Regions from separate parts of the Microbispora maris genome, predicted to be linked through region 3. Evidence: predicted binding sites of a transcription regulator. Region 3 holds the regulator's gene; each other region holds the start of a gene.
The links. The regulator LexA, encoded in region 3, represses DNA repair genes until DNA is damaged. The targets are predictions, from matches to a motif close to TCGAACANNTGTTCGA.
Positions count from the first base shown of each region.

Region 1: a site for LexA is predicted at 950-965, ahead of ruvC (crossover junction endodeoxyribonuclease RuvC). Genes of this name have one in related genera too.
Region 2: a site for LexA is predicted at 744-759, ahead of recA (recombinase RecA). Genes of this name have one in related genera too.

Region 1 covers NZ_JBDJAW010000014.1:37,039-39,304, forward strand. The annotation lists gene ruvA (Holliday junction branch migration protein RuvA) at 1-262, opposite strand, end outside; gene ruvC (crossover junction endodeoxyribonuclease RuvC) at 259-879, opposite strand; gene AAH991_RS18285 (GNAT family N-acetyltransferase) at 1,004-2,167, opposite strand; gene AAH991_RS18290 (YebC/PmpR family DNA-binding transcriptional regulator) at 2,238-2,266, opposite strand, start outside.
Region 2 covers NZ_JBDJAW010000011.1:197,732-199,997, reverse strand. The annotation lists gene AAH991_RS16145 (ABC transporter permease) at 1-303, shown strand, start outside; gene AAH991_RS16140 (hypothetical protein) at 322-597, opposite strand; gene recA (recombinase RecA) at 925-2,049, shown strand; gene recX (recombination regulator RecX) at 2,058-2,266, shown strand, end outside.
Region 3 covers NZ_JBDJAW010000008.1:122,526-124,791, reverse strand. The annotation lists gene AAH991_RS12685 (MalY/PatB family protein) at 1-975, opposite strand, end outside; gene lexA (transcriptional repressor LexA) at 1,064-1,780, opposite strand; gene nrdR (transcriptional regulator NrdR) at 2,213-2,266, shown strand, end outside.

The sequences.
Region 1 (2,266 bases), on a different contig from region 3:
TGGCCAGGGCCAGGCGCGGCCCGACCCCACTGGCCGTCTGGAGCAGTTCGAAGACCGTGCGCTCGTCGTCGGAGGCGAAGCCGTACAACGTGAGCGAGTCCTCGCGGACGACGAGCGAGGTGGACAACCGGGCGGGCTCGCCGACGCGCAGCCCGGCCAGGGTCCCCGGAGTGCAGTGCACGAGCATCCCGACGCCGCCCACCTCGACCACGGCGCTGTCGGCCCCGATCGCCGCCACCTGGCCCGCAACGGATGCGATCACCGCGTGCTCCCTCCCCGGTCCGTACGCCCGGCCGCGACTCCGCCGGGCGTCCCAGTCCTACCAGAGCCCCCAGGGCCAGTAGTGCCGGCGGCGCCCGCACCGCCGTGACGGGCTTTGGCCAGGGCGTCGGCCAGGCGGTGCTGCACGCCGCCGCGCCAGACGTGGCAGATGGCCAGGGCGAGCGCGTCGGCGGCGTCCGCCGGCTTGGGCATGGCGTCGAGCCGCAGCAGCCGGGTGACCATCGTGCCGACCTGCTTCTTGTCGGCGTTGCCGTTACCCGTGATGGCGGCCTTGACCTCGCTCGGCGTGTGCAGCGCGACCGGCAGCCCTCGCCGGGCCGCGCAGACGATCGCGACGGCCGACGCCTGGGCCGTCCCCATGACCGTGCGGACGTTGTGCTGGGCGAAGACCCGCTCGACGGCGACCGCGTCCGGTCTGATCTCGTCGAGCCAGCGCTCGATCTCCGCCTCGATGACGACCAGCCGGGACCCGATGTCGTCGTCGGGCGGGGTGCGGACCACCCCCACCGACAGCAGGCTCAGCGGCGCGCCCGGACGGCCCTCCACGGCGCCGAGACCGCACCGCGTCAGCCCCGGGTCCACGCCCATCACCCGCATCTGGGGCAACCGCACCGGCACGCCTCCCTGATCCCGGCCGGCGCAGCCACCGCACCTCACCGCCACTGCGCCGAACACCTGTTCGGCCGGTCACTCTATCGCGATCAGCGGCGGCGCGGGTGCGTCAGAAGTAGTCGATCATGTACGCGGCGCAGCCGAAGGCGGCGTCCAGCGCGTCGTCGGCCTCGGGAGAGCCGCCGGTCAGCAGGCCGGCGCGGCGGAGCGTGGCCGTGGAGACGCCGGCGAACAGCGCGGACATGCCGCCGATCGTGAGCCGGGTGCTCTCCCCGGGCACGGCGTCCCGGCGCGTCGCGGAGCCGGAGCCGCCGTCCACCCGCAGCAGCCAGGCGCCCGTGTTGCCGGGGCGCCGGGAGTCGGTCACCTCGACGGGGATCTCGGCGGACACCCCGGCGGGGAAACCGCGCCCCCCGACCGCCGCGGGCAGGTCGATCAGCCGGAACATCCACCGGGTCTGGGCGACCTCGTCCTTCGACCGCTCCCGCAGCATCCAGAGCACCGGGTCGGCCGGGTCGACGCAGGCGGTCACCGACTTCGCGACCGACGACGCGCTGCCGACCATCGACCACAGGGCCCGGGCCGTCGCCTCCGACCCGGCGAGCAGGTTGTCGACCTCGATGTCCCCGTCGCTCCACCGGTAGACGACGAACCCGTCCTCGGCCAGGTAGCAGAAGTCGTCGTCGTCCTCGAGCCACAGCCGCCAGGTCCGCTCGTCGAAGGACAGCGGCCCGCTCGCGCGCGTGGCGGCGTGCACCCTGCCGATCAGGGCCACGAGATCGGCCGCGTCGGCCGGGCCCATCCGGCGCAGCTTGACCGCGCCTCCGGGGTCGCCCACCGTCCGCAGCGCCTCCGCGGGCAGGGTGATCCGCTGGAGCACGCCGGCGTGCTCGTAGCCCGCGCTCCGGTACAGCGGCGTGGTGGCCGGGTACAGCGCGGAGACCGCGTGGCCGAGCTGCGCGCAGCGCTCGATCACCGCGTCCATGAGCGTCCGGCCCACGCCCCTGCCGCGGTCCTCCGGCGCCACCGTCACGCCCGCCACGCCGCCCATCGACTGCGGGCGGCCGTGCCACCACTGGACATACGGGTTGATCCTGGCCGTGCCCACCAGGCGGGCGCCGTCGAAGGCGCCCAGGTAGCGGCCCTCGGGCAGCATCGGGGAGACGAGCTTGCGCCACGTCTGCGCGCCGTCGCCGGACAACGGGCCGAAGGCGCGTCTGCGGGAGTCGAGGACGGCGTCCAGGTCGTCGCTCGTAAGATGACGGATTTCCACAGCAGGCCAAGCTATGCGGGCGCCGGTGGCCGTTGCCACCGGTTTTCCGCCCCTCTGCCCGACTTCGGCGTCAGGCCTCGACCTTCTCCATGACCTCGT
Region 2 (2,266 bases), on a different contig from region 3:
GAGCTCAACAGCGTCCTGACGCCGATGACCACGCTGATGATGCTCACCTACGTGACGGCCTACTTCGCCGCCGTCGAGCCCACCGGCACACTCGCGCGCGTCCTGTCGCTCGTGCCGCCGTTCTCGTCGATGGTCATGCCGGTGCGTACGGCGGCCGCGGACGTGCCGCTGATGGAGATCCTCATCGCCGGAGTGCTCATGGTCGTGGCCGTGGCCGCCGTCCTGCTGGGCGCGGCCCGCGTCTACCGGCGGGCGGTGCTCCGCACCGGCGCCCGGGTCAAGCTGGGCGAAGTCGTCCGCTGACGGCCCGGTCCGGGAGGGTCAGGGGTGCCCGGAGAGCGTCCGGCTGATCATCTCGGCCGCGCGGCCGGGGTCGTCGGCGCTCTCCTGGCCGCCCGGGGCCCACAGGAACATCCACCCTTGCCTGGCGGGCGTCGCGAAGACGATCGTCTGCCTGCCGGTGCCCGGGTGCCGGACGGACAGGACCGGGTCGTCCGTGCCGAGCAGGCGCGCGGCGAGGCCGTGTTCGGGGAGCCGTGCCGCGAGCGCCGCGAGGTGGGTCAGGCGCTGTCCGCTGTAGTCGCCGGTGCCCGTCACGTGGCCCCTCCAGCGGGAGATCCAGCTTTGGCTACAAGGATCGTCCCAGGTCGGCGAGCTGGCAACCATGGGCGGGTAACGCCCGGTTATGCAACGGCGCGGTCGGGACGCCGTTCGTCTCCCGCCTGCGGCGGTTCGGCATGTGATCGAACAGTCGTTCGGCTATATTGGACTGGTCGCCTCCGGGGTGCGCGCCGTCAGGTCGCCGGGGCGCGGCAGGTTCCCGGCCCGCCTCCCGGGCGGTGTGCGGGAAGCTCCGGAAAATGTCGGTGGCACCCCGTAGCTTTTCGGTGACCGAGCAGACGACCACCCTCCAGGGGGCACCCAATGGCAATCAACGACCGCGAGAAGGCCCTTGAGACCGCCCTCGCGCAAATCGAGCGGCAGTTCGGCAAGGGCACCGTCATGCGCCTCGGAGACGACGCGCGTGCCCCGATCGAGGTCATCCCCACCGGTGCGATCGCCCTCGACGTCGCACTCGGCATCGGCGGCTTCCCCCGTGGCCGCATCGTCGAGGTGTACGGCCCCGAGTCCTCCGGTAAGACGACCGTCGCCCTGCACGCCGTGGCCAACGCCCAGAAGGGCGGCGGCATCGCCGCCTTCATCGACGCCGAGCACGCCCTCGACCCCGAGTACGCGAAGAAGCTGGGGGTCGACGTCGACGCGCTGCTCGTGTCCCAGCCGGACACCGGTGAGCAGGCGCTCGAGATCGCGGACATGCTGATCCGCTCCGGCGCCGTCGACATCATCGTGATCGACTCGGTGGCTGCCCTCGTGCCGAAGGCCGAGATCGAGGGCGAGATGGGCGACAGCCACGTCGGTCTCCAGGCCCGGCTCATGTCGCAGGCCCTGCGCAAGGTCGCCGGCGCCCTGAACCAGACCCGGACGACCGCCATCTTCATCAACCAGCTCCGCGAGAAGATCGGCGTCATGTTCGGCAGCCCCGAGACCACCACGGGTGGCAAGGCGCTGAAGTTCTACGCGTCGGTGCGGCTCGACGTGCGCAGGATCGAGACGCTCAAGGACGGCACCGAGCCGGTCGGCAACCGGACCCGGGTGAAGGTCGTCAAGAACAAGATGGCCCCGCCCTTCCGCCAGGCCGACTTCGACATCCTCTACGGCATCGGCATCTCCCGCGAGGGCGGCCTGATCGACATGGGCGTCGAGCACGGGTTCGTGCGCAAGGCCGGCGCCTGGTACACGTACGAGGGCGACCAGCTCGGGCAGGGCAAGGAGAACGCCCGCAACTTCCTGAAGAACAACCCCGACATCGCCAACGAGATCGAGAAGAAGATCAAGGAGAAGCTCGGCGTCGGCCCGCGGCTCGACGCGCCGGGCGAGCCCGCCGCCGCTCCGGCGGCGCCGCCCGCTCCCGCGTCCGGCCGGGCGCCCGCGGCTACGACCGGCCGGGGTGGCAAGGCGGCCGCCGCGCCCAAGCCGGGTGACGTCTGAGCGCAGGCATGAGGCGTGAGGAGCTCCCCGGGCCGGACGGCGAGATCGGGCCGGGGGACTGGAACTCCGGACCCTGGGGGCCGGCCGAGGAGCCACCCGGATCCGCCGAGGACGCGTCCGCGACGATCGACGCCCTGCGGGCGGAGATCCGCAGGCGGTCCGGTGGCACGTCCGGCCGGCGCGGCGGTGACGGCCCCGAGGACTTCGGCGGCGCCCG
Region 3 (2,266 bases):
CCGGGCCTCCCGCTCGAGGAAGTGCGCCGCGCCGGGCACGCCGAAGTCGAGCCACGCGAGATAGGTGGCCTCGGGCATGCGGTACCCGACCGACGGGAGCCGCTCGGCGATGCGCCTGCGGTTGCGGTCCAGGATCGTCAGCACCTCCTCCAGCCACGCGTCGCCGTGCCGCCACGCGGCCACCGTGGCCTCCACGCCGAGGACGCTGGGCGCCCCGTAGATGTGGGCGGGCTGGCGGCCGAGCGCGTCCCTGACGTCCTTCGCGCCGATGTGGGCCACGGAGCAGTGCAGTCCGCCCATGTTGAAGGCCTTGCTGGCGGAGGTCAGGGTGACCGTGCGCTCGGGGAGGATCGTGGCGAACGGGATGTGCCGGGCCGGGGCGTACGTCAGGTCCGCGTGGATCTCGTCGGCGATAACCAGCGTGCCGTGCCGGTCGGCGTACGCGGCGACCGCCTCGAGCTCCGCACGGGTGAACGAGCGGCCCGACGGGTTCTGCGGGTTGACCAGCAGGAGCACCCGGACGGGCTCGCCGGGGACCTCGAACCGGCCGTCGGCCGTCAGCGGCATGGGCACCAGGCGGCGGTTCATCCCGGTGATCGTGGCGAGGAAGGGGTCGTAGGCCGGCACGTGCAGCGCCACGGCGTCGCCGGGGCCGGTCATGACGTGCAGCAGCACCTGGAGGGCCTGGTTGAGGTCGGTGTAGGACCGCACGTGGGCCGGATCGGCTCGCCAGCCGTGCCGCGCCTCCATGCGCTCGGCGAACGCCTCCGCCAGGGGACCGGCGGTCGGCTCGTCGAGCCAGGCGGGATAGCCGAGGTCCGCGGCCGCGCGTCTCGCGATGGCCTCCGTGACCGCCTCGGGCACGGGGAAGTCCATGTCGGCGACCCAGGCGGGGATGACGCCGGACGCGGCGTGAGCCCATTTGATTCCGTCACGGCGGCGGGCCGCATCCAGGGACAGCGAGTCGAGATTCACCCGACTCACCCTAATTGCCGATTAGTGGCCGCCGGAAAGGTGGTCGTCGCGCCCCGCGGTGCGTCGTGCCGCGGGGCGCCGGCGGCCGCTACAGCTTGCGCAGGACGGCCGTGACCTTGCCGAGCACGGTCGCCTCGTCACCGGGGATCGGCTCGTAGTTGGGGTTGTGGGGCACCAGCCACACGTGCCCGTCCTTGCGCTTGAACGTCTTCACGGTGGCCTCGCCGTCGATCATGGCGGCCACGATGTCACCGTTGTCGGCGACCGGCTGCTGCCGCACCACGACCCAGTCGCCGTCGGCGATGGCGGCCTCGATCATCGAGTCGCCGGAGACCTGGAGCAGAAACAGCGTGCCCTCGCCCACGAGCTGCTTGGGCAGTGCGAACACGTCCTCGATGCTCTGCTCGGCGAGGATGGGACCGCCGGCGGCGATGCGGCCGACCAGCGGCACGTACGCGGCCGTCGGGCGGTTGAACCCGGCCTCCTCCTCGGTGGTGGCGTCCGGATCCACCCACAGCACCGGCTCTCCGGGCAGCCGGACCTCCAGGGCCCGGGGGCGGTGCGGGTCACGCCGGAGGTAGCCCTTACGCTGGAGCGCCGTGAGCTGGTGCGACACGCTGGAGGTGCTCGTCAGCTGGACTGCCTCCCCGATCTCCCGCATGGACGGCGGATAGCCGCGCTGCTGGACCGAGTCGCGGATCACCTCGAGGATCTTCCGCTGCCTGGGGGTGAGGCCAAGCGAGTCGCGCCTGCGAACCGCGAGGTCGCTGACGCCATCCGCTTGCTCACTTCGGTCACCCACGATGCCACCTCTCAATCCGTGTTCCTCATGTCGCACAGAGCGACCGTACCGCGATTCAAGATCACCGTCAAACAATTGTTCGATATCCAGCGAAATCGCCGATCTCGCCGTCTCCCTCATCGTACGGGAGTTCGATCGATCCCGTGTTCGATTTACCCGATCTTCCAGGGCCGATGTACGTCCAGGTCAGAGGCCCTGCGGAAATCGGCGGGGAAAGGCGCCGTAAAGGGCCTATTTCGCGATCGGCGGGGCAGGTGATGCCGCCGTGACCCGAGGTGCGACACGCGCGCCGAACAGGCACTTCCCCTCCCAAGGCCGGTTCGACTTGCGTTCAAGGTCGGGCACTTCTACGGTTGGACCACAACATCTAGTAGTCACACCGGTGTAAGTTCACCACACCTTGTGTTCGGGATGGGCGTTCAGGGAGGCGATGGAGTGCACTGTCCGTTCTGTCGCAACCCCGACACGCGAGTCGTGGACAGCCGCGCC